4 regions of the Actinomadura sp. NPDC048394 genome follow, and region 3 is predicted to be linked to each of the others. Evidence: riboswitches for the same ligand, from Rfam matches in the RefSeq annotation. Region 3 holds a riboswitch; each other region holds the start of a gene.

Region 1 (7,096 bases), on a different contig from region 3:
TCGATAAAGAGTCACCAGCTACACCTTGTACCTGGGCTTATGCAGACCGAAGAGTACGCTCGTGAGGTCATTGGGTCCGCCAAGGTCTTGGGCGTTGAGCCTGACATTGACGGGCTGGTGGAAGTTCGTATGCGGCGCCAGCAACTCTTGTTCGAGGAGGACGCGCCTCATCTGTGGGTTGTCGTCTACGAGACCGTTGTCCATCAGCAGTTCGGTGGGCGGCAAGTGGCTCGAGGGCAGCTCAGGCGGCTCATTGAGCTTGCGGAGCTGCCCAATGTGACCTTTCAGATTCTTCCCTTTTCGGCTGGTACTCACCCGGGCCTCAACGGCTCATTTACCACATTGGAAACCAATGATCTTTCGGTGGTCCTGGTTGAGAACCTAACCACCGGGTGGTACCTGGAAGATCCTGATGAGATCAGTCAATATGACATGGTCTTCGACCATCAGAGGGCGAGAGCGCTGTCGCCTTCAGCCTCCCGTTCCTTCGTCGAACGGATAGTGTCGGAAACATGAGCATTCAGGAGTTCGTCTTCTCTTCATGGCGCAAGAGCAGCCACAGTGGGAGTCAAGGCTCAGAGTGTGTGGAGGTCGCCGCCGTGTGGCGCAAGAGCAGCCATAGCGGAAGCGTGGGGCAGGAGTGCGTAGAGGTCGCCTCTGCATGGCGCAAGAGCGGTCACAGCGGCGGTGAAGGTCAGGAGTGTGTCGAGGTGGCGGCGGGGGAGCGGCGGGTGGCGGTGCGGGACTCTAAGGATCCGGACGGGGCGGTGCTGGCCGTCGCGCCGTCCGGGTGGGCGTCCCTGCTCGCCGACGTCAAGGCCGGTTCCCTCGACCTGGCCCGCTGACGCAGGCATGGGGGACGGGCGCGTGATGCGCCCGTCCCATGGCCACTTGCCCAACGCTGTCGCGGTCAGTTCACCGGAGGCTGCCAGTTCGGGTCAGTGACCTCCTTCGGGAGAAGGCTGTCGCGGGGCGCGTTCGTCCATTCGGCGGTCTTGACGATCTCGAAGAACTGGCGGGTGCCGGGGCGCAGTCCGGCGTTCTTCTGGCCGGGGGTCACGACGATGCCCTGGCTGGCGGTGAGGCGTCCGGTCTCTGGGTCGATGAGGAGCTGCCACTCGATGGTGCCGTAGTCGCGTGTGGTCTGCCTCATCGCGACGCCTCGTCCCGGGTGTCCGGAGGCGTCGGTGCCGTCGATCGTCCTGACGTCGCGGAGACCGGCGAGCATCCGGTAGGTCGCGATCCGCACTCGGTCGCTGACCACGCGGTCGGCCAGCAGGATGGGGGCGGCCGTGAACAGGTAGAGGTCCGGGTTCCGCAGCCGCTGGTGGTCGAACTTGGTCGCGTAGTTCAGGATCCACGCCCGCAGCTCGGACGGATTCGCGGGGAGCCGGCGCTCGTCGCGGACACCGAAGTCGAGTTCGGCGCCCTCCTGCTTGAACGGGCCGCGTTCCTCGTCGGGCCCGGTGAGGTGGAGGTCTGAAGCGCTGGGGCGCAGATCCGCTTCCCACGCCTTAGCATCGGCGGGTGTCGCGGGGCGGACGTTGACGTTCGGGCCGTCCCACTCCAGTCCGTTCACCGGGCTGTTGCTGCCGGGGAGCGTGCCGAACTCCTTCGCCGTCTTGGCGCCGAGGCTGTAGGCGTCCTGGGTGAGCTGCACCGTGTAGTGGACGCCGGGGTGGTAGGGGGACGACACCACGACGGTTTCGCCCACGACGCGGTGGACGTGCCAGAACCGTCCGTCCGACGCGTGCTGCGTCTTCGCGTCTGCGGCGGAGAGCAGGAACGTGGACGCGGGCCCGCTCTGGTCGGCCAGCGGTTCGGGGTGGTAGAGCGGCCGCGTCTCCCACCGGTAGGCCGTCCAGGAGACACCGGCGAGGACGCAGGCGGTGGCGGCCGCGACGAGCATTATCGCCCGCTTGGACCGGGGGAGCGGTGCGACGCGGCGGCTCCGGGTGGGCGTCCCGGCGGCTGCGGTGGCTTCGGCGAGGAGGCGGCGGCGGGCCGTCTGCGTGGTCTCGGGGGACGGGGGGCGTTCGGCGGTGTGCATGCGGCTGATGAGGGTCAGGTCATCCACGGTCGTCGTCCTCCTCGTCGTGTCCCGAGGCGCGCAGTGCGGCGCGGACCTGCTTGCGGGCGCGGCTCAGCCGCGAGCAGACGGTGCCGTAGGCGATTCCGAGGGCTTCGGCGACCTCCGGGTAGCTGAGTTCGGCGAGCGCCACGAGGAGCAGGACGTCGCGGTCGCCGTGCCGCAGGCGTGCGAGGGCCGGGCTCAGGCCGAAGCTAGCGGCGTCCACCGCTGAGGTCACGCTGCTCTCGTGGCTCTCGACGACGCCGGTGGTGTGCATCCGGGCCATCGCCTTGTAGCGGCGCAGCTCGTCGCGGCGGTGGCGGCTGATCAGCCGGGTCGCGATGCCGTACAGCCAGGGCCGCGCCGAGGCGTGCGCGGTGTCGAAGACGGCGCGGCGGCGGAAGGCGATCAGGAACGTCTCGGCCGCGATGTCGTCGGCGGCGTCCGCGCCGAGCCGCCGGTCCACGTAGCGGTGGATGTCCCGGTAGTGCCGGTCGAAGAGGTCGGCGAACCGTTCGGGGTCGCGTTGCGCGGCGGTGATGATGTCGGCGTCCGACGGCTCCGCCGATCCGCGCGTCACGGCTCGTCCCGTGGCGCTGGGGGAAGGGTCATGCGGGACCCTTCTGGAAGCGTGGAGGGGGGTCACGTCCTTGATTGCCCGGAAGCGTCCGACCCCTTCTCCGGCCGGACGGTCTTCTCCGGGCCGGACGGTCGGATCATAGGTAGTGGCCGCTCGCCAGGTAGGGGGCGGGGGCGGGCATGCCGCGGACGGCGATGTAGCCCTCCTGGCCGATGTCGAGGCGGGCGGCGAGGCCGACGTCCACCGCCCAGTGGTTGTCTGTGGTGATGCAGTTGACGAGCGTGTCCCCGCGCGCGCTGGCGAGCGCCTCCCACAGCAGGGTCTCGGCGGTCTCGGGACGGTCGGCGGCGAGCAGCGCGGGACGTCCGGCGGCCTCGTCGATGTAGACGTAGTCGCGCCGGCCGGGCGCGTCGGAGACGACCAGCCGCAGCGTCTCCAGCATGTGGACGTGGTCGGGGCCGTGGCCCGCGCCGCGGACGGCGGTGTCCAGCTCGTCCATCCATTCGAGGTCGTCGGCGCGCCCCTCCCGCAGGCCACGCACGGCGGGCAGCGTGGACCGGTCGACGGTGCCGACCATCCGCATCTGCGGGTGCAAGGTGAAGCCCGCCAGCCGGTAGCGGCGGGTCGCCGCGGGATGCACCGTCGAGGAGAACAGGCCCGGGCGGTCGCCGGCGTGGGCGAGGACGGCGTCCATCAGGCGCCTGCCGATGCCCTTGCCCTGCCGGCCCGGCAGGACGCCGTAGGTCGCCAGGTACCAGAGCCGTTCGCGGTTCTGGGAGATGGCGAAGCCCACGACGTCCCGGCCGTCCTCGGCGATCCAGCAGCCGTCCGGATCGACGGACAGGAAGTGGTCCAGGCGGTCGATCAGGCGGCGGGACTGCTCTTCGGTCGGCGGTTCGGGTTCCGGTTCGTTCGCTCGCCGGGTGAGGCGGTCGCCTTCGAGGAACGTCACCGCCGCCGCGCGCTCGGTCGCGACGAGGTCGTCCCGCGCCATGCGCCTGATGCGTACCGGGTCCATGCACGCATGATCACGCGACGGGCGCGGGTGCGCACCTGATTATCCGGGGACGGCGCTCACCAGCGGTCGTGGTGGACGGCGGCGTTCAGGGCGCGGCGGTGGCGCCAGCCGTGGCGTTCGAGGTCGGGGACCGTCTCCAGGTGGGTGACGGGCCCGACGCACAGCCACGCGACCGGGCGGATGCCCTCCGGTATGCCGAGGAGGCCGCGCAGGTACGGCTCCCGGTAGAACGACACCCAGCCGACGCCGAGTCCCTCCGCCGTCGCGGCCAGCCAGAGGTTCTGGACGGCCAGGCAGACCGAGTACAGGCCCGCGTCGGCGATGGCGTGCCGGCCGAGGACGGCCGGTCCGCCGCGTTCGGCGTCGTAGGTGACCACGATCGAGAGGCTCGACTCCAGCACCCCGTCGATCTTGATGCGGGCGAAGCGGTCCGCGGCGTCGCCGGTGAGGGTCGCGGCGAACGCGTCGCGCTCGGCACGGACGTGGTCGTGGAACGCGCGGCGGGCGTCCGGGTCGCGCACCAGGACGAAGTCCCAGGGCTGGGAGAGGCCGACGCTCGGCGCCGCGTGCGCGGCGGTGAGGATCCGGTCGAGGACGCCGTCCGGGATCGGCGCGCCGGTGAACTCGGCGCGCACGTCGCGGCGGCGGTGGATGACGTCGTAGAGGTTCATGGGCAGGCTCCCGCTGCGGTCGGGCCGCCCGGTCGGGCGGCCGTCGGAGCGAGGCCGGTCTTCGGACTCCCGGATCGACGCCTCACCGCCCGCCTTCCCGGCCTTCCGGCCAGTGGCCGCGCTCGCGCGCATGGGCGGCGGCTCCCCGGTCACCGCGGCGGGCCCGTGCCGGATTCGCACCGGCTTCCCGATTCTCCCCGAGGGGCACCTCGCGTCAGTTCACGCCGTCCGCGATCGTAGCGGTGCCCTCGTCCGGGACGGGGGAGGGGGTCAGCGGCGCTGGAAGCCGTCCTTGGTGCGCAGGCCGTAGCCGACGGCGCGGTCGAACGAGATGTGCGCCATCCAGCCGCAGAGCCCGGCGAAGATCGGCGCCCACGTGATCGGGGCGACGGTGTAGAGCGCGATGAGCGCGAGCGGGACCAGCGCGCGGTGCGCGGCGTTGTAGTACGGGACGGCGCGCGCCGGGAGCTGCCCGCGCTCGACGGTGTGCGCGTCGCGCATCCCGGCCAGGAACGTGAGGTCGGGCGCGATGAAGAACACGACGGCCAGGAGCGCCGCGACCCAGCCGTGGTTGACGCCTTCGACGACGGCGAACGCGGTCCAGAACAGCGCGTTCGCGCCCCACGCGCTGCGGCGGACAACGACGGGGACGAGGTGCTTGCGGACGGCGTGCGCGGTGACGGTGCTCATGACCTACCTCCTGGCTAATGACGTTAGCCACAACCTAAAGCTAATCTCATTAGCTGTCAAGCTCATGAGCTGAACCAGGTGGTCAGAGGAAGAGGGCGGCTAGGCGGGGGAGGTGGAGGCGGGTTGCGGTGTCGTCCTCGACGTTCCAGTCGTCGCCCACGGGATGCTCGGGGCGCTGCATCGCGCGCACGGCCGACTCCATCGCCGCGTCGAACGACTCGGTCTCTCCGATGGTGCGCTTGTAGGCGTTGCGGGCCGCGTAGTGCAGGCCTTCCGCGCCGATCCAGCCCTCGTCCTCCTGGCCCATCCGCACGACGGTCGGGACGTCGGCCAGGGTGTCGGGGTCGTCGACGGCCCGGGTGAACACGTCGCGTCCCAGCAGGGCGAGGCCGGCGCGGAAGTCCATGAAGCCGTCGTCGCCGCAGCCGCCCTCGATGAGGTAGGCGGCGTTCCAGAGCGGCCGCCGGTACGCCGAGTCGAGGACGCGGGTCAGCATGGCGTCGAACGCGACGATGCCGGGGCCGTCCAGGGCGAGGAGCCGATCGGTCACCAGGTCGACCAGCGGGTCGTCGGGGGAGTCGCGGTCGTCGGCGTGCTCGCCGGCCTCGGCCCGCGCGTCCTCGATCAGATCCCACCAGGCCTGCTCGTCCATGCGTCCTCCCGCACCTCGGCTTCGTCCGCCGACCAATGTGGCGTACGGGTCGGACATACCGGTTAGACGGGGCGGGCGGTGAACCAGGCGCCGTCGTCGTCCAGGAAGCGGTCGAGGCGCAGGCCCGCCGCCTCCAGCACCGCGGGCAGGTCCTCGTCGCCGAGGCGCCGGGTCGTGAACGTGTGCGTCCAGCGGTGCTCCCCGATCCGGTATTCGAGCGTCGCGACGACGGTCCCGGGCTCGGGCCGCTCGACCCGCGCCTTCCGGTACCGGACGCCGTCGCGCGTCCACTCCCGCGGGGCGTCGTCGCGCCAGGTGGCGTCGGTGTCGCGCTGGATCACGACCACGCCGTCCGGCCGGACGTGGCGCCGGCAGGCCGCCAGGAGGGCGTCCCGGTCGCCGTAGTTGACCAGGTACGACATCAGCAGCACGCAGCCGAACCGGTCGGGCAGGTCGAGGTCCTGGATCGGCGAGCGGACCGTCCGCGCGCCCTCGATCCGGGCGAGCATCGCGGCGGAGTCGTCCACCGCCGTCACCGGATGGCCGAACTCCATCAGCGGACGGGTGACCCGCCCGGCGCCCGCGCCCAGCTCCAGGATCGGCGTGCCGGCCGGGATCGTCGTGTGGACGAGCGCGGCGCTCGCGACGTCCGGCGGGAGCGCGGCGTAGAACTCGACCGCCGACCCGTCGCGCGCGATCTCCCCGGGCCCCGTCCCGGCCGTTCCCGCCATGGCGTCGCCTCCCCGTCTTGATCACCATGCTCGGCGCGCGCCCCGGCCGCCGTCAACCCGCGCATTGGACAGGTTGAACTGGACAGTTTGAACTGAATAAATTACACTGGGGTCATGAGCGACAGCGTCGAGGCCATCTCCCCGTCGGCCGCCCGCGCCGCCCGCGAGGTGCGGGTCGTGTTCAGCCGGCTGCGCCGCAGGCTGCGCGAGATCGGCGGAGCCCACGATCTCACGCCGTCGCAGACGGCGGTACTGAGCCGGCTGCTCAAGGACGGGGCCGCCACCGCGAGCGGGCTCGCCGCGGCCGAGGGCGTCCGCCCGCAGTCGATGGCCGCCACGCTCGCCGTGCTGGAGGAGCGCGGCCTGATCCGCCGCGACCCCGACCCGCAGGACGGCCGCCGCCAGCTGGTCACGCCGAGCGACGCCGGACGCGAATGGGTCGAGGGCTCCCGGCAGGCCCGCGACGAATGGCTGAGCCGCGCCCTCCAGGACCGCTGCACCGAGGAGGAGCGCGAGACGGTCCTGAGGGCCTTCGCCGTCCTCGACCGCATCGTCCAGTGAGCGGGAGAGGGGCGCGCCCCCTCTCCCGCTCCGGTCTCAGGCCGGGGGCAGGCCGAGGGCGCGGGCGATCAGCATCCGCTGCACCTCCGACGTCCCCTCGCCGACCTCCAGGATCTTCGCGT
Region 2 (7,096 bases), on a different contig from region 3:
TCCGCGAGCGCGGGCACGCGGGGGTCGGCGAGCGTGCAGACCACGTCGTTGCCCGCCGGGAGGCGCCGGCGGGTGACGCCCGCCGCGACCATCTGCGCGTCGCACAGGATCGGGCGCCCGGCCAGCAGCGCCTCGCGGGCCGCCGCGACGACGCCGGGCGCGTGGTCCAGGTCGCGGACCAGGTCGGTCATCCCGCACGAGTGGATCATGCGGACGGCGACCCGGGCGACGTCGTCCGGCAGCCCCGCGAGGTCCGCCTCCGCCCTGATGGTCGCGAACGACCGCCGGTAGATCTCCGCGCCGTCGCGGACGTAGTCGATCACTCGCTCCTCCGTGTCGTGGCGGCGGCCGCCGCCGTCGCCGTCAGGTCGTGCGGCCGGGCGCGGACCTCGCCGCCGAGCCGCACCTCGTAGCCGCCGGGGACGGCCACGACCGCGACGTGCCGGTCGGCGGGCCGCCCGCACTGCCGCTCGCAGCCCGACCAGTGCACCGGCAGGCCGCCGCCGGCGCGGCGGGCGCGGGCCGCGTCCGCGCGCACGTCGGTGAGCGACTTCGCGCAGCCGGGACGGCCCGCGCAGGACGTCAGCCCCGCCCAGTCGGGTCCGGTGACCAGGCCAGGGAAGTGTGACATGTCCGCGACGCCGGGAATGACGACGCCCCGCCACGGAGTGACAATGATCTCCCCGGCGGCGCCCAGCCCGGCCGGGTCGAGGCGGCCGAGCGGGACCAGCCCGGAGAACGCCGTCCGCCCGTCCCGCTGCGGGATCGCGCCGAGCGGCGTCCTGCGCGGGGTCGCGGGAACCGGCACGGGCTCCGCCCGGTCCCCCGCCAGCGGAAGGTCGCGGCCGAGTTCGGCGAGCCGCCATTCGCTCGTCCGGACGCGCAGGAACGCGCGGGCGGCGTCCAGCGCGAGCGCGGCGGCGTCCTCGGGACGGGCCCGCAGGCCGCTGTCCTTTCCGGCGAGGACCAGCGCGAACGCGTCCGGCGCCACCGCGTACAGGCCGACGTCGGCGCGCAGCGCGATGACGTCGCCGCGCCCGTCGTCGACCGCGAACAGGAACCGGCCGGGGAGGCCGGCGAGCTCCGGGTCGGCGCAGAGGCCCGCGTCCAGCGCCGCCACGACCGGCCGGGCGTCCAGCAGCCCGTCTCCGTCGCGTCCGGTCAGCACGCTGCCGAGGATGTTGCGGACGCGTTCGTGCGTCGCGGACGGCAGCAGCCCGGCCTCGCGAAGCCGCTCGCCCAGCTCGGTCTCGGCCCCGTCGGCGAGCCCCCTGATCTGCAGGTTCGCACGCGATGTCAGTTCGAGGAAGCCGTCGCCCAGCTCGCGCGAGGCGGCGGCGAGCGCGTCGAGCTGCGCCCGCGCGAGCGCGCCGCCGGGCAGCCGGACGCGCGCCAGCCCCCCATCGGCGGCGGCATGCACCCGCAGGGCCCCCGGACACCGGTCCGGCTCCGAACGCGAAGACGACGACACGGCCGGAACTCTAACCCGGACCGGGGAACGCGACCGCTCAGTAGGCCATCGCCGAGCCGCAGTGCCCGAACCCCGCGAAGGTCGTCTGGAACGCGCCGTCGACGGCCCTGCCGAACGCGTCCAGGCCGTTCAAGCAGGCATAACGCGGTTCCCCGCTCGAAACGAGGCCGATCGCGACGCCCTCGCCCGGCTTCCGCGAGATCGTCTGGGTGACCCGCATCGGCCTCCCTTCGGTGAAGGCGAACAGGACGACGGCGTCCGGCCGGCGCATGAGCCCGTATCCGGTCCGGCCGTCCGGGCTCATGGTGGCGGACGAGACCGCCCCCGGACCGCCCGGCGCGCGGAACAGGACCCGCCCCTCGCGCAGGCCGGACCCGCCTTCGCGGGTGTCGGTCGCGCGGACGGTCACGTTCCGGACGGCGGCGTCCTGCCCGGCCCCGGGGACGACGTCGCCGGTGGCGTAGCCGAGCGTCCGCCCGTCGCGGGCCCAGACGATCTCGCCGATGACCGAGGGCCCGGCCGCGCTCCAGGTGCGGCGGCTCCCCGTCGCGGTGTCCAGCACGGTCAGCGCGGCACGTGGCGGGCTCGCGGCGGCCAAACTGTGCGGCGCGCAGGGGGCGGTCGTGTAGGCGAGCCGGTCGCCTCGGCGGTTCATCGCGAGGCCGGCGACCAGCGCGGGCGTGGTGCCGCCGCGCAGCGGCGCGAGCCCGGTCACGTGGCCGTCACCGGTCAGCCGGAACCGGAAGAGGCGCGTCTCGCACGGGTCGCTCCGGGACGCCGCGACGACGAAACTCCCGCCCGGCCCGGCGAGGATCTCCTGTACCTCACCCGCGGAGTCCGGCGGCCGCACCGTGTCGACGACGCGCCCGGGCCCGTTCACGGTGGGCGGCGTGCGCACCTCGATCCACGGCCCCTGCCGTCCCGCGCTGAGCATGAAGCGCGGTGCCTGGTAGCCGAAACGCCCTGCCGTCTGCGGGGTCTCTCCGCCCACCGTCGCACCGACCGTGGCGATGGAGGCGGCGACCAGGACCGCCAGCCCGGCGGGCGCCGCCCAGCGCTGGAACCGCCACGAGACCGGCTCGCTCTCCCGTCGCATCGGAAGATCGTCCCACGGTGCTCCCCCGGGCGCGCCGGGCCGGAAGGAATCGGGTTAGGGTGTGGGCGGCGGCAAGGGAGGAAGCCGGTGCGAATCCGGCGCGGTCCCGCCACTGTCACCGGGGAGCGGACCCCACCGAAGGCCACCGCGCGAGCGGGAAGGCCGGGGCGAGCGCCGATCCGGGAGCCAGGAGACTCCGTGCCGCCGCTGTCTTGACCTGCGATTCGGGGCGAGGACCCCGGGTGAGGACGCGATCCGCGTGATCCTGCTGCTGTCCACCTCGGACACCGACCTGCTCAGTGCGCGCGCGAGCGGCGCCGGCTTCCGGCTCGCCAACCCGGCCCGCACGTCCGTGGACGACCTGCCCGCCCTCGTGGACGGCACCGACCTGGTGGTCGTGCGGCTGCTCGGCGGCCGGCGCGCGTGGGAGGAGGGCCTCGACGCGCTGCTCGCGGGGCCGCGTCCCGTGGTGGTGCTCAGCGGCGAGCAGGCACCGGACGCCGAGCTGATGGAGCTGTCGACCGTCCCCGCCGGGGTGAGCGCCGAGGCGCACGCCTACCTGGCGCACGGCGGTCCCGGCAACCTCGCCGAGCTGTTCGCCTTCCTGTCCGACACGGTGCTGCTCACCGGGTTCGGGTTCGCTCCCCCGGCGCCCACCCCGACCTGGGGCGTGCTGGAGCGCGAGCGCCGGTCGGGCGAGGGGCCGGTCGTCGGCGTCCTGTACTACCGCGCCCATCACCTCGCCGGGAACACCGCGTTCGTCGAGGCGCTGTGCCGGCAGATCGAGGCGAAGGGCGGGCAGGCGCTCCCGGTGTTCTGCGCGTCGCTGCGCACCGCCGAGAAGGAACTCCTGGACACGCTCGGACGGGCCGACGCGCTGGTCGTCACCGTGCTCGCGGCGGGCGGTACGAAGCCGGCGTTCGCGGGCGCGGGCGGCGACGACGAGGCGTGGGACGTGGGCGCGCTCGCCGGGCTGGACGTCCCGATCCTGCAAGGGCTGTGCCTGACCAGCGAGCGCGCGGCGTGGGAGGCCAACGACGACGGCCTGTCGCCGCTGGACACCGCGACGCAGGTGGCGGTGCCGGAGTTCGACGGCCGGATCATCACGGTGCCGTTCTCGTTCAAGGAGACCGACGAGGACGGCCTCAGCGTCTACGTCGCCGATTCGGAGCGCGCCGCGCGGGTCGCCGGGATCGCCGTCCGGCACGCGCGGCTGCGGCACGTCCCGGCGCAGGACAAGCGGGTCGCGCTGATGCTGTCGGCGTATCCGACCAAGCACGCGCGGATCGGCAACGCGGTCGGGCTCGACACCCCGGCCAGCGTCGTGAAGCTGCTCGCCGAGATGCGCGAGCGCGGCTACGACGTCGGCGGCGAACTGCCCGCCGAGGGCGACGCGCTGATGCACGCGCTCATCGCGGCGGGCGGGCAGGACCCCGACTGGCTGACCGAGGCGCAGCTCACCGGCAACCCCGTCCGCATCCCGGCGGCGCGGTACAAGGCCTGGTACGCGACGCTCCCGCAGGACCTGCGCGACGGCATCGAGCGGCACTGGGGCCCGCCGCCCGGCGAGCTGTTCGTGGACGACTCCCAAGACCCGGACGGCGAGATCGTGCTCGCCGCGCTGCGGTCCGGGAACGTCGTCGTGATGGTGCAGCCGCCGCGCGGGTTCGGCGAGAACCCCGTCGCGATCTACCACGACCCGGACCTTCCGCCGAGCCACCACTACCTGGCGGCGTACCGGTGGGTCGCGGACGAGTTCGGCGCGGACGCGATCGTCCACGTCGGCAAGCACGGGAACCTGGAGTGGCTGCCCGGCAAGTCCGCCGGGATGTCGGCGTCCTGCGGGCCGGACGCGGCGGTCGGGGACCTGCCGCTCGTCTACCCGTTCCTGGTGAACGACCCGGGCGAGGGTACGCAGGCCAAGCGGCGCGCGCACGCCACGCTCGTCGACCACCTGATCCCGCCGATGGCGCGGGCGGAGAGCTACGGCGACATCGCGCGGCTGGAGCAGCTCCTCGACGAGCACGCGAACATCGCGGCGCTCGACCCGGCGAAGCTGCCCGCGATCCGCGCGCAGATCTGGACCCTCATCCAGGCCGCCCGCCTGGACCACGACCTCGGCTTGGACGACCGTCCGCACGACGCCGAGTTCGACGACTTCCTGCTGCACGTGGACGGCTGGCTGTGCGAGGTGAAGGACGTCCAGATCCGCGACGGCCTGCACGTCCTCGGCGCCGCCCCGGCCGGGGAGACGCGCGTCGACCTGGTGCTGGCGATGCTGCGGGCGCGGCAGATGTGGGGCGGTTCGGTGACGCTGCCCGGCCTGCGCGAGGCGCTCGGCCTGAAGGAGGACGGCGGCTCCCGGAACGAGGTCGACGCCGTCGAGGAGCGGGCGCGCGCGCTGGTCACCGCGATGGAGGAGCGCGGCTGGGACCCGTCCGCCGCGTCCGACGTCGCGGACGGGCAGGTCGCCGACATCCTCCGGTTCGCCGCGACGGAGATCGTCCCGCGACTGGAGAGGACCAGCGACGAGATCGGCATGGTGCTGCACGCCCTCGACGGCGGGTACGTGCCGGCCGGGCCGAGCGGGTCGCCGCTGCGCGGCCTGATCAACGTGCTGCCGACCGGCCGGAACTTCTACTCCGTCGACCCGAAGGCCGTCCCGTCCCGGCTCGCCTACGACACCGGCCGCGCGATGGCCGACTCGCTGCTGGACCGGTACCGCGAGGACACCGGCGAGTGGCCGCGCTCGGTCGGCCTGTCGGTGTGGGGCACCAGCGCGATGCGCACGTCCGGCGACGACATCGCCGAGGTGCTGGCGCTGCTCGGCGTCCGCCCGGTGTGGGACGAGGCGTCCCGCCGCGTCACCGGCCTGGAGCCGGTGCCGCTCGGCGAGCTCGGCCGCCCGCGCATCGACGTCACGATCCGGATCAGCGGGTTCTTCCGCGACGCGTTCCCGCACGCCGTCGCGATGCTCGACGACGCCGTGCGGATCGCGGCGGACCAGGACGAGCCCGACGAGATGAACTTCGTCCGCGCGCACGTCCGGGCGGACACGGCGGCGCACGGCGACGAGCGGCGGGCGACGCTGCGGGTGTTCGGGTCGCGGCCCGGCGCGTACGGGGCCGGGATCCTGCCGCTGATCGACAGCCGGAACTGGCGCGACGACTCCGACCTCGCCGAGGTGTACGCGGTGTGGGGCGGCTACGCCTACGGGCGCGGGCTGGACGGCGTCCCGGCGCGCGGCGACATGGAGAACGCCTACCGGCGGATCAGCGTCGCCGCGAAGAACACCGACACGCGCGAGCACGACATCGCCGACTCCGACGACTACTTCCAGTACCACGGCGGCATGATCGCGACCGTGCGGGCGCTGACCGGCAGGGCGCCGAAGGCCTACATCGGCGACAGCACCCGTCCGGACGCCGTCCGCACCCGCACGCTCGACGAGGAGACGTCCCGCGTCTTCCGCGCCCGCGTCGTCAACCCGCGCTGGCTCGCGGCGATGCGGCGGCACGGCTACAAGGGCGCGTTCGAGCTGGCCGCGACCGTCGACTACCTGTTCGGCTACGACGCGACCGCCGGGGTCGTCGCCGACTGGATGTACGAGAAGCTCGCGCAGACGTACGCGCTGGACGCCGAGAACCAGGCGTTCTTCAACGAGTCGAACCCGTGGGCGCTGCACGGCATCACCGAACGCCTCCTCGAAGCCGCCGACCGCGGCATGTGGGAGCACCCGGAGCAGGAGACCCTCGACGCGTTGAAGCGCCTCTACCTCGAAGTCGAAGGCGACCTGGAGGACTCCGACTGAGCCGCTGGCTCCCCGAGGAGTCGTGCGGCCAGGGCGCGCAGTTCGCGGTCCTCGGCGAAGGCCCGCCATCCGCTGTTGACGTGATGCCGGCGGTCCGAGTCCAGGATCTCGCGCAACGCCCAGCGCACCTGCGAAGGTGCGGGGCCCATGGCGGCGAGGCACCGCATGGCCGCCCACCGCACCGGCTGGTAGCCGCCCCGCGCCAGCTCGTAGACCTCGCGGCACAACGTCTCCGACGCGGCCTCCACCTCCCCGGTGACCGCGTGGTGCGCGCGCGCAGCCTCCACACGCGTCCAGTCGTCCCGAGAGTCCATGAGCAGCCGGAGGCGTCCGGCGTGGGCGGCGGCGTGCTCGCCGAGGTCGGCCAGCAGCCGGATCCCGCCGCGGCCGGGCGGGGGCCCGTCCGCGGCGTTCAGCGGCGGCGCCGGGTCGCCGGTCACCTTGAACAGCGCCCAGGGGACGAGGGTCTCGCGCTCCCGGGCGAGCGGCCCGCCTTCCTGCCGTCCAATGCGGCGCAGCGCCTCGGCGGCGCCGGACGCGGCCGGGCCGATCGCGGCGAGCGTCGTCGCCGCCTGGACGGCCGCGCCGGTGCCGAGCAGCCGGACGAGTTCGGGGACCGCCGGTGCGGCGGCCGGTCCCCACTCCTCCAGCGCACGCGCGAGAGTGCGGCCGGTGTCGGGGTCGTCCATCCGCGCGCGGATCGCCGGAAGGAGGACGT
Region 3 (7,096 bases):
AGGCCGCGAACGCCCGCGCCAACGCCGCCGCCGGCGACCTGGCGCTGGACGCGTCCGTCTTCGCGCGGCTGGAGGAGATCGTCCCGCCGGACGCGGCGGCGGGCGCCCAGGGCAACGAGTCCTACCTCGCCAACCTCGACACCTGACCCGCACCGGACGGCCCGCCCCGGTTCGGGGCGGGCCGTCCTGGGCGCGTCAGCGCCGCGGGCCGTCCTGGGCGGGTCAGCGCCGCGGGCCGCCGCGCAGGCGCGAGAGAAGGTTGCGGGCCTTCTCCTGGTTGCGCGGGTCGTTGATGAACCGCTCCGCCTTCGCGCGCGCCTTCTGCGCCTGCGGGCTGCGGGCGAGCTGCTCGGCCTTGGCGCGGGCCTTCTGCCCCTGCGGGCCGTGCGCGAACTGCTCCGCCTTGGCCCGCGCCTTCTGCGCCTGGGGGCTCTGGGCGAACTGCTCCGCCTTCGCCCGGGCCTTCTGCCCCTGCGGTCCCCGGACGAACTTCATGATCCGGTCGATGAGAGAAGCCACGTTCTTCCTCCTCGGCCTAGCTTCTCCCAGTTCAACGCGCGCCCCCGCCGGAAAGTTCGTCAGAACGCCTCGTCGAACGCCACCTCGCCCTCGACCCCGATCTGGTACGCCGAGACGCGGCGCTCGAAGAAGTTCGACAGCTCCTGGACGTCCTGCAGCTCCATGAACGCGAACGGGTTCGCCGTCCCGTACCGGACGGGCAGGCCGAGCCGGGCGAGCCGCTGGTCGGCGACGTACTCCAGGTAGGCGCGCATGTCGCCGGCGCTCATCCCGGGCAGGCCGTCGCCGCACAGGTCGCGGGCGAACGCGAGTTCCGCCTCGACGGCCTCCTCCAGCATCGTGGTGACCTGCGCGGTCAGCTCCGCGTCGAACAGCTCCGGCTCCTCCGCCCGGACGGTGTCGACGACGGAGAACGCGAACTCCATGTGCATCGACTCGTCCCGGAAAACCCAGTTGGTTCCGGACGCGAGGCCGTTCAGCAGGCCCCGGGACCGCAGCCAGTAGACATAGGCGAACGCGCCGTAGAAGAACAGGCCCTCGATGCACGCGGCGAAGCAGATCAGGTTGAGCAGGAACGCGCGCCGGTCGGCGGCGGTGCGCAGCTCGTCCAGCGACCCGAGCGAGTCGATCCAGCGGAAGCAGAACTCCGCCTTCGCGCGGATGGACGGGATGTGCTCGATCGCCGCGAACGCCCGCGCCCGCTCGTCCTGGTCGGGCAGATAGGTGTCGAGGAGCGTCAGGTAGAACTGGACGTGCACGGCCTCCTCGAACAGCTGCCGCGACAGGTACAGTCGGGCCTCCGGCGCGTTGACGTGCTTGTACAGGTTGAGGACGAGGTTGTTCGCCACGATCGAGTCGCCGGTGGCGAAGAACGCGACGAGCCGGTTCACCAGGTGCAGCTCCGCCGGCGTGAGGCGGGCGAGGTCCGCGAGGTCGGAGGCGAGGTCCACCTCCTCGACCGTCCAGGTGTTGCGGATCGCGGCGCGGTAGCGCTCGTAGAAGTCGGGGTAGCGCATGGGCCGCAGGGTCAGGTCCATGCCGGGGTCGAGCAGCGGCATTACTGGCACGCCTCGCAGGTCTCGGGGTTCTCCAGGGAGCAGACCGTCGCGGCGACGGTCGTCTGCGCGATCCGCGTGGCAGGACGGGAGCGCAGGTAGTAGGTGGTCTTGAGGCCCTTGCGCCACGCGTAGGCGTACATCGAGGACAGCTTCCCGATCGTCGGGGTCTCCATGAACAGGTTCAGGGAGTGCGACTGGTCGATGTACGGGGTGCGGGCGGCGGCGAGGTCGATGAGCGCCTTCTGCGGCAGCTCCCAGGCCGTCCGGTACAGCTCGCGCATCTCCTCGGGCAGGTCGACCAGGCCCTGGATCGAGCCGTTCGCCCGCTTGATCGCCTCGCGGACGGCGTCGTTCCACAGCCCGAGCGACTTGAGGTCCTCGACGAGGTACCCGTTGATCTGCAGGAACTCGCCGGACAGCGTCTCGCGCTTGAACAGGTTGGACACCTGCGGCTCGATGCACTCGTAGCAGCCCGCGATGGACGCGATCGTGGCGGTCGGCGCGATCGCGATCAGCAGCGAGTTGCGCAGCCCGACGTCGGCGATGCGGGCGCGGAGCGCGTCCCATTCGGCGGGACGGGTGGGCGCGGCGTCCGGGAAGTGGTCGAGGTGCAGCTGCCCGCGCGCGGTGCGGGTCTCGGCGTAGGCGGGGAGCGGGCCGTGCGCCTCGGCGAGGTCGGCGGACGCGCCGTACGCGGCGAGCGCGATCTCCTCGGCGATCCGGGTGGACAGCTCGCGGGCCTCGGCGGAGTCGAACGGGAGCCGCAACGTGAAGAACACGTCCGCGAGACCCATGACGCCGAGCCCGACGGGACGCCATTTCCGGTTGGCCGTTTCCGCCTCGGGCGTCGGGTAGAAGCCGCGGTCGATGGTGCGGTCCAGGAACCGGACGGCGGTGCGGACGGTCGCGCGGAGCCGGTCCCAGTCGATCCCGGACGGCGCCACGTGCGCCGCCAGGTTCACCGACCCGAGGTTGCACACCGCCGCCTCGTTGTCGCCCGTGACCTCCAGGATCTCGGTGCACAGGTTCGACAGGTGGACGGTCCGGCCCGGCTCGGCGGTCTGGTTGCAGGCCCGGTTCGCGGCGTCCTTGAAGGTCATCCACCCGTTGCCCGTCTCCGCGAGCGTGCGCATCATCCGCCCGTAGAGCTTGCGGGCCGGGACCTGCCGGACGTACCGGCCCTCCTTTTCGGCCGCCCGGTACGCCTTGTCGAAAGCGTCGCCCCAGAGGTCGGTGAGCTCCGGGACCTCCTTCGGGTCGAACAGCGACCACGTCCCGTCCGCCTCGACGCGGCGCATGAACTCGTCCGGGACCCAGTTCGCCAGGTTCAGGTTGTGGGTGCGGCGCGCGTCCTCGCCGGTGTTGTCGCGCAGCTCGAGGAACTCCTCGACGTCGGCGTGCCACGGCTCCAGGTACACGCACGCGGCGCCCTTGCGGCGGCCGCCCTGGTTGACGGCGGCGACGGAAGCGTCCAGCGTGCGCAGCCACGGGACGATCCCGTTGGAGTGCCCGTTCGTGCCGCGGATCAGCGACCCGCGCGAGCGGACCCGCGTCCAGGAGATCCCGATCCCGCCCGCGTACTTGCTGAGCCGCGCGACCTGCCCGTACCGCTCGTAGATCGCCTCCAGCTCGTCGCGCGGCGAGTCCAGCAGGAAGCACGACGACAGCTGCGGGCGGCGCGCCGCCGAGTTGAACAGCGTCGGCGAGCTGGGCAGGTACGACAGCGTGCTGAGCAGCCCGTACAGCTCGGCGGCCTCCTCCACGCTCTCGGACAGACCGACGGCCACCCGCAGGAAGAAGTGCTGCGGGCGCTCCAACACGAGCCGGGTCCGCGGATGCCGCAGCAGGTAGCGGTCGTAGAGGGTGCGGAGGCCGAAGTAGCCGAACCGGTCGTCCGCCTCCTCATCGATCAAGGCGTCCAGGGCGGCGGCGTTCGCGGCGACGAACGCGGCGGGGCCGTCCGCGAGGAGTCCCTCGGCGTGCGCGGCGGCGACGGACTCCGCGAAGCTCCGGACGCCCGCCTCGGCGGTCTCGTCGCGGATCCGGCCCGCGAGCAGCCGCGCGGCGACCCGCGAGTACCCCGGCTCCGCCGCGACCAGCGCGGCGGCCTCCCCGATCGCGAGGTCCCGCAGGTCCGCGGCGCTCGCGCCGTCCCCCGCGCGGACCGCGCCGAGCACCCGTTCCGGCGCGGTCCCCTCGATGCCGGCACAGGCCGCCGCGACGTCGGCGGCGATCCCCGGCGCCGCCGGCGCCTGCATGGTGACTGTCACGTTCTCTCCCTCGTGAGCCGGCCTCGCGAGGGCATGCGAACGGGAGCGACGGCATGCTGCCGCGCACCGTCCCCCGGCTCACCCGCGAAGCCTCGGACGTACGGCGTGCATGGCAGGTCTTCGGACTCGCGGGCGCCGCGCCTCCGTCCGGAGGCACGACCTACTGGCCGTCGCTTCCCGATCCGGTCGCCCGGTTCAGTGCCTGTGACGGCGGTCGTTCCCGCTCACCGCTGCGGGGCAGTCCCGGACTCGCACCGGGTTCCCTCTTGCGACGCCCCCGCCGCGAGCGGCGGGGGCGAACCAGCACGGGATTGAACCCTACATCTTGTTGATCCTCATTGCGCAACCCCAACATGTAGGGCGCGTCGGGATCGGATCCCGGGGGTCGGATGCGGCCGCCCGGACGGAGGTGGGACGATGTCCCCGTCATGTCCCCGCGTCCCAGGCAGCCGGTCTTCCGCACCGCGCGCGCGGTCGTCTTCGCGACCGTGTGCGTCACGCTGGCGACCCTCGGCCACGACCTCGCCTCGCACGACCCCGTGCCGGGCTGGGCGGTGCTCGCCGGATTCGGCGCGGTCCTCGCCGTCACCCTCGCCCTCGCCGGCCACGAGCGCTCCCTCCCGACGATCATGGGCGGGCTGCTCGGCGGCCAGTTCGCGCTGCACACCCTGTTCGCGAGCGCGACCGAGGGCATGCGCGACTGCGACACCACCGCCCATGCGGGACACGCCGCCGCGGCGCCCGCGATGCACGGCTCCGGCACCTCCATGACCCTCGCGCACGTCGCCGCCGCCATCGCCGCCGCCTGGTGGCTGCGGCGCGGCGAGCGGGCCGCGTGGTCCCTCGCCCGGCGCCTCGCGTCCGCCGCCGACCGGCCGATCCGGCTGCTGCTCGCGCTGCTGCTGATCGAACCGGCGGAGCGCCCGGTGCGTACCCCCGTGGTGCCGGTGGCGGCCGGCGCGCTCGCCACGGGACGCGCGCTCCGGCACCAGGTCGTCCGGCGGGGACCCCCGCCGCGTTCGAGGGCGCTCGCCCGCCTCTGAGGCGAGCGCCGTACGTCACCGGCCGCCGGACCCCCGGCGCCCGGCCATTCCCGTACGACTCGAACGGAGTTCCGTCTTGCCTTCCCGCACGCATGCCCGCCGGCTCGGCACGCTCGCCTCGCTGACCGGCCTCGGTCTGATCGCCTTCGCCACCGCCGCGTCCGCGCACGTCACCGTCAACCCGAAGACCGCCGAGCAGGGCTCCTACGCCAAGGTCTCGTTCCGGGTGCCGAACGAGGAGGACCACGCCGACACCACCAAGCTCGTCGTGAACCTCCCGGCCGACCACCCGGTGGCGTCGGTGTCGGTGCGTCCCGTCCCCGGCTGGACGGCGAAGGTCGTCGAGTCCACGCTGCCGAAGCCGATCAAGACCGAGGGCGGCGAGCTGACCAAGGCCGTCACGCAGATCACCTGGTCCGGCGGCAAGATCGAGCCCGGCCAGTTCCAGGAGTTCGACGTCTCGCTCGGCCCGCTGCCGACCGACACCGACACGATGATGTTCAAGGCCGACCAGACCTACTCCGACGGCCAGGTCGTCAAGTGGGAGCAGGACCCGGGCGACGGCTCGAACGAGCCCGAGCACCCGGCGCCCACGCTGAAGCTGACGCCCAAGGGCACCGGCGACGCCGCCACCGCCGGGCTCACCGCGCAGTCGAAGCCGGCCGCCGCGAAGACCGAGGCGAGCTCGGACGACGGCACCGCGCGCGTCCTCGGCGGCGTCGGCATCGGCGTCGGCGTGATCGGCATCGCGGTCGGCGGCTACGGCCTGTCCCGCGCGCGGAGCCGGGCGTGAGCCGGGCCGTCCGGCGCACCGCCGCCGGCGCCGGCGCGGCCTTCGCCGCGCTCGCGCTCGCGCTGGCCGCGCCGCCCGCGTCCGCGCACACGTCGCTGACCGGCGCGAACCCGGCCGCGAACGCGACGATCGCGCCGCCCACCCAGATCGTCCTGACCTACGCCGACCCGGTGCAGCTGCCGCAGGTCGTGCTGACGGACGCGAAGGGCGGGCGGCACGAGGCGGGCAAGGCCCAGGCGGTGGACAACAAGGTCACCGAGGCGGTGAAGGGCACGCTGCCGAACGGGGTGTACACGGTCGGCTGGCGCGTCGTGTCGCCGGACGGCCATCCGATCAGCGGCACGTACACGTTCACCGTCACCGGGTCGACCGGGGCCGCCGGGGGCGCGCCCGCCGCGTCCGCGCCCGCCGCGAAGGCGTCCGGCAACGGCTCCGGCGGCTCGTCCGGCTGGCTGTGGATCGGCCTGGCCGCCGCCGTCGTCGCGCTCGCGGGCGGCGGGTTCGCCTGGTACCGGCGCACCTCGGGAGCGTCCCCGAACGAATGATCATGAAGTCTTCCGGTCGGGTGATTACGTTGTTACAGTGATTACCCGACCGGAGGATCATTCATGGGGGCCCCGATGATCGTCGAGTACATCCGCTACCGGATCGACCGGGCGAGGGCGGAGGAGTTCGAGGCCGCCTACGCCCGCGCCGCCGTCCCGCTCGCCGCCGCCCCGCAGTGCGTCGACTACGAGTTGTCCCGCTGCGTCGACGAACCCGAGTGCTACATCCTGCGGATCCGCTGGACGTCCGCCGACGACCACTCCCGGGGCTTCCGCTCCGGCGAGCACTTCCCCGCCTTCTTCGCCGAGATCAAGCCGTACGTCCAGCAGATCGAGGAGATGCGGCACTACGAGGCGACGCCCGTCCACGGCAAGGGCTCGTCCGTCCCCACCATGTACGACTGGGCCGGCGGCGCCGACGCCCTGCAGCGCCTCACCGAGGTCTTCTACACCACCGTCCTCAAGGACGACCTGCTCCGCCCCCTCTTCGAGCACATGGCCCCCGACCACCCGAAATGGGTCGCGACCTGGCTGGGCGAGGTGTTCCGCGGCCCCGAGCGCTACAGCCGGGAACGCGGCGGCTACCACCACATGGTCCGGCAGCACCTCGGCAAGGCGATCACCGAGGCGCAGCGCCGCCGCTGGGTGAGCCTGCTCATGGACGCCGCCGACGAGGTCGGCCTGCCCGCCGACCCCGAGTTCCGCGCCGCGTTCGCGTCCTACATCGAGTGGGGCACCCGCATCGCGCTGGCGAACTCCCAGCCGGGCGCGACCCCGCCCCTCGAAGCCCCCATGCCCCACTGGAGCTGGGGCGAAGCCCCGCCCTACACCCCCACCAAATAGCCGCTACGCCTCCGCCATCTCGCGC
Region 4 (7,096 bases), on a different contig from region 3:
CTGTCCGCCGGAGGAGGGGATTGCGATGAGCGGTGATCCGGTTCGCGGAACGGTCGCGTCCTGGGACGACGAGAGCGGCTGGGGAGTCCTCGTCTCGCCGGACGTCCCGGGCGAGGTCTGGGCGCACTTCTCCGCCGTCCGCACCGTGCCCGGCGGCTTCGCCTCCCTGGATCCCGGTGAGAGCGTGCTGTTCACCTGGGAGGAAGCCGAGCAGGACGGCTACGCCTACCGCGCGCTGGACGTGCGGCGGGCCGAGCGGGACTGAGGGCCCGGGCCGGCGGACCCGGCACGGCCGCCCGCCGCTCCCGGCGGACGGCGACCATTTCCGAAGGGAATGCCTGTCATGCGCATGCACACATTCGGCCGGACGGCCGTGATCTCCGGAACGGCTCTGGCAATGGCGCTCGGCGCCGCCTCGGCCGCGTCCGCGGCGGGCCGTCCGGGGCACCACGCCCCCGCGGCCGCGGCCCATTACTTCGTGTTCACCAAACGGCATCAGGGCTTCGCGCACCGGGACCGGATCGGCGCGTTCCACGCGCAGGTGAAGCTCACCGGACGGTACTCGCGGCAGTACCCGATGCCGTGGTCGTTCCAGATCACGAGCAGCAAGCTCCGGGCGATCGCGCGGGGCCGGGCGGTCTGCACCGCCACCGGGCTGAACGGCCACTACCACGACCGGCACGTGATCCCCGTCGGCTACGTGTGGCACTCCACGGTCAAGCCGCACCGGGTCCGCAAGGTCTACACCCTCTCGGGCACGTGCACGTTCCCGGTGCAGGTCGGCGGCAAGCCCGGACGGGCCTTCGTCGGGTTCGCCTTCCACTACGCGATCAACCCGGACGCGCGCGGCGTGAGCCCGAAGACGGCCGGCTCCGCGATCACCACCACGGTGCGCTTCGGCCGCTGACCCGGCCGCACATAACGGCGCCCGATGGCGCGCACCCGGGGACGGGCGCGCCATCGGGCGCTTCCACCGATCAGACGATCTTGTGAACCCAGCCGTAGGGGTCGGGGCGGGTGCCGTACTGGATGCCGACGAGCTCCTGCCGCAGCCGCATCGAGATCTCGCCGGGCTCGCCGTCCCCGATCGTCCACTCCCGGTCGTGGCCCCTGACCCGGCCGACCGGGCTGATGATCGCGGCGGTGCCGCAGCCGAACACCTCGGTGATCTCGCCGGACGCGCAGCCGGCCTGCCACTCGTCGATGCTGATCTTGCCCTCCTCGGCCGGGATGCCGAGGTCGGGGGCCAGCTTGAGCATCGAGTCGCGGGTGACGCCGGCGAGCAGCGTGCCGGTGAGCGCGGGGGTGAGCAGCCGGGCCTGCGAGCCGGACCCGTAGACGAACATCAGGTTCATCGAGCCGACCTCCTCGACCCAGCGGTGCTCCACCGCGTCGAGCCAGACGACCTGGTCGCAGCCCTGCTCGACGGCCTCGGCCTGGCCGGCGAACGACGCGGCGTAGTTGCCGCCGAACTTGGCCTCGCCGGTGCCGCCCGGCGCCGCGCGGGTGTAGTCCTGCGACAGCCACACCGAGACGGGCTTGATCCCGCACGGGTAGTACAGCCCGGACGGGGAGGCGATGACCATGAACAGGAACTCGTTCGCCGGGCTGTTCACGCCGAGCGCGCGGGTCGTGGCGAACATGAACGGCCGCAGGTAGAGGCTGTGGCCCTCGGTGTCGGGGACCCACTCCTTGTCGGTGCGGACGAGCAGCTCGACGGCGTCGACGAACAGCTGCTCGGGGATCTCCGGCATGGCCATCCGCTTGGCGGAGCGGTTCATCCGGGCCGCGTTCATGTACGGCCGGAAGGTGACGATCGAGCCGTCCGGCTGCTTGTAGGCCTTGAGGCCCTCGAACAGCTCCTGGGCGTAGTGGAACACCTGGCTGGCCGGGTCCATCGGGATCGGCCCGTAGGGTTCGAGCTTGGCGTCGTGCCAGCCGCGGTCCGCCGAGTACCGGACCGTGACCATGTGGTCGGTGAAGTACCGGCCGAAGCCCGGATCGGCCAGGACGCGCTCGCGCTCGGCGGCCGTCGCGGGCCGCTCGGTCAGCGTGATCTCGAAGTCCAGGGTGTCGCTCATCGCCGTTCGTCCTCTCCCGATCGCCGGTGCGGCTCCATTGCCGCTGCGGCGTCCTTAGTCCCTATTGTCGTACTTCGTTCCTCGACCCCACTCCTCGTACGCGGCGCATACGGAAAACCGGGCGCGCCGCGAGGCGCGCCCGGAGTGTCCCTGCTCGTAGCCGGAGAGGCGCGCCCTCAGCCCGATACTCGCTTGGCGATCGCGTCGCCGATCTGCGCGGTCGACCGCGTCCCGAGCGCGCCGCGCTCGGCCAGGTCGTCGGAGACGGCCTGCTCGACCCGGCGGGCCGCGTCGCCGGCGCCGATGTGGTCGAGCAGCATCGCGACCGACAGGATCGTGGCGGTCGGGTCGGCCTTGCCCTGCCCCGCGATGTCGGGGGCGCTGCCGTGCACCGGCTCGAACATCGACGGCGCCGTCCGGTCGGGGTTGACGTTCCCGGACGCGGCGAGCCCGATGCCGCCGGCGATCGCGGCGCCGATGTCGGTGATGATGTCGCCGAACAGGTTGTCGGTGACGACGACGTCGAACCGCTGCGGCTGGCCGACGAAGAACATGGTGGCCGCGTCGACATGGCAGTAGTCGGTGCTGACCTGCGGGTACTCCGCGCCGACCTGCTTCATCACGCGCTGGTAGAGATCACCGGCGAAGGTCAGGACGTTGTCCTTGTGGACCAGCGTCAGCCTCTTGCGCGGCCGCGACGCGGCGACCTCGAACGCGTACCGGACGACCCGCTCGACGCCGAACGCGGTGTTGACGCTCTCCTGCGTGGCGACCTCGTGCGGGGTGCCCTTGCGCAGGACGCCGCCGACGCCCGTGTAGGGGCCCTCGGTGCCCTCGCGGACGACGACCATGTCGATGTCGTCCGGCGTGACGTCGGCGAGGGGGGTCTTCACGCCCGGGAACAGCTTCACCGGGCGGAGGTTGACGTAGTGGTCGAGCTCGAACCGGGTCCGCAGCAGCAGCCCGCGCTCCAGCGTCCCGCTCGGGACGCTCGGGTCGCCGACGGCGCCGAGCAGGATGACGTCCTGGCCGCGCAGCTCCTCCAGCACCGAGTCGGGCAGCGTCTCCCCGGTCCGGTGCCAGCGGGCGGCGCCCAGGTCGTAGGAGGTCTGCTCGAACGCGAGGTCGCTGGACGGGGCGACGGCCTCGAGGACCTTCAGTCCCTCGGCGACCACCTCGGGGCCGATCCCGTCACCGGGGATGACGGCCAGACGAATGCTGCGGGAAGCCATGGGCGTACTGTACTGCAAACGTCTCACTGCTTGGGCGTTCGTCTCATATCCCGGTACGCGGGTCTCGCCGCCGGCGACCCGGCGTCACCTTTGTCACTTTTCGCGGGGTTGACGGGCCGGGTGGGAGAAGGGACGCTCTCCTCGACAAGTTCACATCGAGGCGACGGTGCGCAGGAACCTGGTGCGAATCCAGGACGGTCCCGCCACTGTGACCAGGGAGTCTCCCCCCACCGCACGACCACGGCCGGGCCACCGGCGGGAAGGTCGGCGGGAGACGGCGATCTGGGAGTCAGGACACTGACCCGTCGTCCTCCCGCAACCGGGGCGAGTGCACCCCGTGAGGAGAACCCCGACATGGCCGAGTCCGCCGTACCGTCCGCCACGTCCCCGCAGGCCGAGCCGTCCGCGGCGCCGCTGCGCCTGCCGATCCGCGACATCGTGCCGTGGGCGGTGCTCGCCGTCGTGCTGGCCGCGATCCTGATCTACTTCGTCGGCGCCGAGCAGGGCGCCACGTCGATCTTCGGCGGCACCTGGGTGCACGAGTTCACCCACGACGGCCGCCACCTCCTCGGCTTCCCCTGCCACTGAGTTCCACGCAAGCCCGGCCCAAGGGCCTCGCCTGGCGGCTCGGCCCTTGACCGTGCTTGGGCGAGCGCGAACTCGCTTCGCGAGCTTCCCGGTGGACTCGCCTCCGGCGTCGTCCACCGGTCAGATAGCGCGCTCGCGCGGTGGCCGGGGATTCCGATTCGAGGAGATGTCGATGAGAGCACTGCTGGTCCGCGGGATGCTCGCGGGCCTGGCGGCGGCCGCCCTGGCCCTGGTCGTCGCCTGGCTGTACGGGGAGCCGCAGGTCGGGCACGCGATCGCATTCGAGGAGGCGCGGGCGCACGCCGAGCACGCGGGGCACGAACCGGAGGTCGTCGGCCGGGGCGTGCAGAAGACGGCCGGGCTGATCACCGCGATGGCCGTGTACGGGGTGGCGCTCGGCGGCCTGTTCTCGATCGCGTTCGCCTTCGCGGCGGGACGGCTCGGACGGCTCGGCGCGCGCGCCACGGCCGCCCTGGTCGCCCTGGCCGGGTTCGTCGCGATCGAGCTGGTGCCGTTCCTGAAGTACCCCGCGACGCCCCCGGCGGTCGGCAACCCGGCGACCATCGGGAGCCGGACGGCGCTGTACTTCTGCATGATGGCGCTGGGCGTCCTGGCGACGACCGCGGCGGTGATCGTGTGCCGCCGCCTCGTCCCCCGGCTCGGGGCCTGGAACGCGATCACGGTCACCGCGGTCGGCTACGCCGTCCTGCTGGCCGTCGTGTACCGGCTCACGCCGAAGCCCGACGCGATCCCGGAGCACTTCCCGGCGACGGTCCTGTGGAACTTCCGGATCGCCTCTCTGGGCGTCCAGCTCGTCCTGTGGGCCACGATCGGGCTGCTGTTCGGGTACCTGACCGAGCGTTCGGTCGCGCGGCGGCGCGCCGCCGTCCTGGTCTGAGGGCCGCGGGCCGTCGTCACGGGCGCCTCCGTGGCGACGGCGCGGCGCGGCGCGGCGGGCGGCGCAGGCCGCAGTCGCCGCACATCTCGCCGCCGGGCGGGACGCGGTAGTACAGGCAGCAGTTGCGCCGGGTGAAGCCGTGCGGGCCCAGCGTCCCGGTCCCCGCCAGGGGCGGGCGGGACAGCAGTTCGCGGACGATCGCGGTGCGGGCGCCGTCCGGCGGGCCGACGTTCAGGCCGCCGGCGAGCGCCGATGCCGCGTTCCCCCACAGCAGGCCGTCCGCGAGGCTCGTGAAGGTCAGCATCGTCGCGCGCAGCGGCTCCAGCTGGCCCGTGACGACCTGGCCGTGGACGAGGTCGGCGGCTTCGGCGGCGCCGCCGGCGCGGTGCCCGCGCGGCTCGGCCAGCCAGAGCGCTACGGGGGCGCCCGGCGCCCACCGCCAGTGCAGGCCGGCCAGGTCGGGCACGACGCCCAGCGCCGCCGCCGCGACGACGGGCGACCAGAGGCGCGACGCGAGGCCCTGGAACAGGATGGACGCGGCGACGCGCCGCTCGCCGGTGCCGAGCCGCTCCGCGTAGAGGCCGGTGAGGCCCGCGAGGCGTTCCGGGTCGCGTTCGGGCAGCGGCCGCCACGTCGGATCGGCCTCCTCGGCCGGATCGGTGGAGATCGCGAAGTACGGCCCGAGGCGCCCGGCGGCGCTCAGCGCCTCCCTGACCTCCCCGGGCCCGGCGGGCATCGGCGACGGCATGGCGTTCACCCTGCCATGCCCGTCCCGGCGCACGGCCGCGAGGCCGCCGCAGGGCCGGGAGGGCGGGGCGCGCTAGCGGGAGGGGTGGCCGCCGTTGTCGCGGCGGTCCAGGGCCGTCTGCAGGGCGCGGGCCGCCTCCTCGGCGGCGTCGTCCGCGGGCACGGTGGTACGGGTGGTGTCGTTCATGATCGCTCCGAATCGCTGAGGCTGGGTGCCGGGGCCGCCGGGACGCGTGGTTCGCACGGGTCCGGGCGCGGGATCGGGCTGATGGCCGGGCGAAACCTCCGCAGCGGTGCCGGCCCGCCGATGTCAGGCCCCGCTGCGGCAGCGAAGGATTACCGCGAAACGCCGCATGATTACTTGCGACGGTACCCGCCGTTCCGGCGACTGTCCCGACCCGTGGCGTAAAATCTCAACATGTGAGACGTGACGGTGGGCAGGAACGCGACGGGCGGGGGCCCGGCCGAAGCCGGACACCCGCCCGTCACGGTCGCCCAGAGATCAGTCGAGGTCGACGCGGCGGCCCATGTCGGCGCCCACCTCGGCGGTGATCGCGTCCACGAGCTGCGGCGGGATGCCGGAGTCGACGGTCAGCGCGATCAGCGCCTTGCCGCCCTTGGCGTCCCGGCCGACCTGCATGCCGGCGATGTTGACCTCGGCGTCGCCGAGCAGCTTGCCGACGGCGCCGACGATGCCCGGGCGGTCCACGTAGGAGAAGAACGCCATGTGCGCGGTCGGCACCAGCTCCATGTTGTAGCCGTTGATCTCGATGATCCGCTCGGCGTGCTTCGGGCCGGTCAGCGTGCCGGACACCGACACCACCGCGCCGTCGGCCATCGTGCCGCGCACCTGCACCACGTTGCGCCAGTCGGGGCTGTCCTCGCTGGTGGTCAGGGTGACCTCGACGCCCCGGTCGCGGGCCAGCAGCGGCGCGTTGACGAACGTCACCGACTCCTCGACGACGTCGGAGAACACGCCCTTGAGCGCGGCCAGCTCCAGCACCTTGACGTCGTGCTCGGCGATCTCGCCGCGCACCACCACGTCCAGCCGGACCGGCACGCCGCCGGCGAGGGCGGTGAAGATCCGGCCGAGCTTCTCGGCGAGCGGCAGGCCCGGCTTGACGTCCTCGGCGACCGCGCCGCCCTGGACGTTCACCGCGTCCGGCACGAACTCGCCGGACAGCGCCAGCTTCACCGAGCGGGCGACCTGCGTGCCCGCCTTCTCCTGCGCCTCGTGGGTGCTGGCGCCGAGGTGCGGGGTGACGACCACGTTGTCGTGGTGGAACAGCGGGCTGTCGGTGCAGGGCTCGCTGCTGAACACGTCGATGCCGGCGCCGGCGACCCGGCCGTCCTTCAGCGCGAGGTCGAGCGCCTCCTCGTCGACGATCCCGCCGCGCGCGGCGTTGACGATCCGCACGCTCGGCTTGACCTGGTGCAGCTCGCGGTCGCCGATGAGGCCGAGGGTCTCGGGGGTCTTCGGCAGGTGGACGGTGATGAAGTCGCTCTGCTGGAGCAGCTCGTCGAGGGTGACGAGCTTCACGCCGAGCTGC

What was found. Region 3 has a riboswitch for cobalamin ahead of AB0C78_RS07260 (ribonucleoside-diphosphate reductase subunit alpha). Riboswitches for the same ligand answer to the same signal wherever they lie in the genome.
Region 1: linked by a shared signal. The riboswitch ahead of bluB (5,6-dimethylbenzimidazole synthase) and the one ahead of AB0C78_RS07260 (ribonucleoside-diphosphate reductase subunit alpha) in region 3 are both predicted to bind cobalamin.
Region 2: linked by a shared signal. The riboswitch ahead of cobN (cobaltochelatase subunit CobN) and the one ahead of AB0C78_RS07260 (ribonucleoside-diphosphate reductase subunit alpha) in region 3 are both predicted to bind cobalamin.
Region 4: linked by a shared signal. The riboswitch ahead of AB0C78_RS38500 (CbtB domain-containing protein) and the one ahead of AB0C78_RS07260 (ribonucleoside-diphosphate reductase subunit alpha) in region 3 are both predicted to bind cobalamin.

Annotation. Positions count from the first base shown of each region.
Region 1 is NZ_JBEZJL010000001.1:138,696-145,791, forward strand. It holds gene AB0C78_RS00725 (helix-turn-helix transcriptional regulator) at 1-516, shown strand, start outside; gene AB0C78_RS00730 (DUF397 domain-containing protein) at 513-845, shown strand; gene AB0C78_RS00735 (hypothetical protein) at 911-2,077, opposite strand; gene AB0C78_RS00740 (RNA polymerase sigma factor) at 2,070-2,651, opposite strand; gene AB0C78_RS00745 (GNAT family N-acetyltransferase) at 2,788-3,669, opposite strand; gene bluB (5,6-dimethylbenzimidazole synthase) at 3,726-4,340, opposite strand; cobalamin riboswitch at 4,375-4,567, opposite strand; gene AB0C78_RS00755 (DUF4260 family protein) at 4,611-5,030, opposite strand; gene AB0C78_RS00760 (DUF4240 domain-containing protein) at 5,113-5,682, opposite strand; gene AB0C78_RS00765 (class I SAM-dependent methyltransferase) at 5,745-6,413, opposite strand; gene AB0C78_RS00770 (MarR family transcriptional regulator) at 6,528-6,974, shown strand; gene AB0C78_RS00775 (acyl-CoA dehydrogenase family protein) at 7,011-7,096, opposite strand, start outside.
Region 2 is NZ_JBEZJL010000078.1:11,956-19,051, reverse strand. It holds gene AB0C78_RS40095 (precorrin-8X methylmutase) at 1-323, opposite strand, end outside; gene AB0C78_RS40090 (precorrin-3B synthase) at 320-1,471, opposite strand; gene AB0C78_RS40085 (hypothetical protein) at 1,509-2,567, opposite strand; cobalamin riboswitch at 2,645-2,764, shown strand; gene cobN (cobaltochelatase subunit CobN) at 2,821-6,378, shown strand; gene AB0C78_RS40075 (hypothetical protein) at 6,339-7,096, opposite strand, start outside.
Region 3 is NZ_JBEZJL010000008.1:64,888-71,983, reverse strand. It holds gene AB0C78_RS07275 (aldo/keto reductase) at 1-146, shown strand, start outside; gene AB0C78_RS07270 (hypothetical protein) at 223-519, opposite strand; gene AB0C78_RS07265 (ribonucleotide-diphosphate reductase subunit beta) at 579-1,577, opposite strand; gene AB0C78_RS07260 (ribonucleoside-diphosphate reductase subunit alpha) at 1,577-3,847, opposite strand; cobalamin riboswitch at 3,941-4,167, opposite strand; gene AB0C78_RS07255 (hypothetical protein) at 4,276-4,890, shown strand; gene AB0C78_RS07250 (YcnI family protein) at 4,967-5,683, shown strand; gene AB0C78_RS07245 (copper resistance CopC family protein) at 5,680-6,228, shown strand; gene AB0C78_RS07240 (antibiotic biosynthesis monooxygenase) at 6,292-7,071, shown strand; gene AB0C78_RS07235 (hypothetical protein) at 7,075-7,096, opposite strand, start outside.
Region 4 is NZ_JBEZJL010000072.1:2,290-9,385, forward strand. It holds gene AB0C78_RS38480 (cold shock domain-containing protein) at 26-265, shown strand; gene AB0C78_RS38485 (hypothetical protein) at 344-907, shown strand; gene AB0C78_RS38490 (branched-chain amino acid aminotransferase) at 978-2,081, opposite strand; gene AB0C78_RS38495 (3-isopropylmalate dehydrogenase) at 2,258-3,313, opposite strand; cobalamin riboswitch at 3,443-3,634, shown strand; gene AB0C78_RS38500 (CbtB domain-containing protein) at 3,668-3,901, shown strand; gene AB0C78_RS38505 (CbtA family protein) at 4,074-4,799, shown strand; gene AB0C78_RS38510 ((2Fe-2S)-binding protein) at 4,816-5,547, opposite strand; gene serA (phosphoglycerate dehydrogenase) at 6,049-7,096, opposite strand, start outside.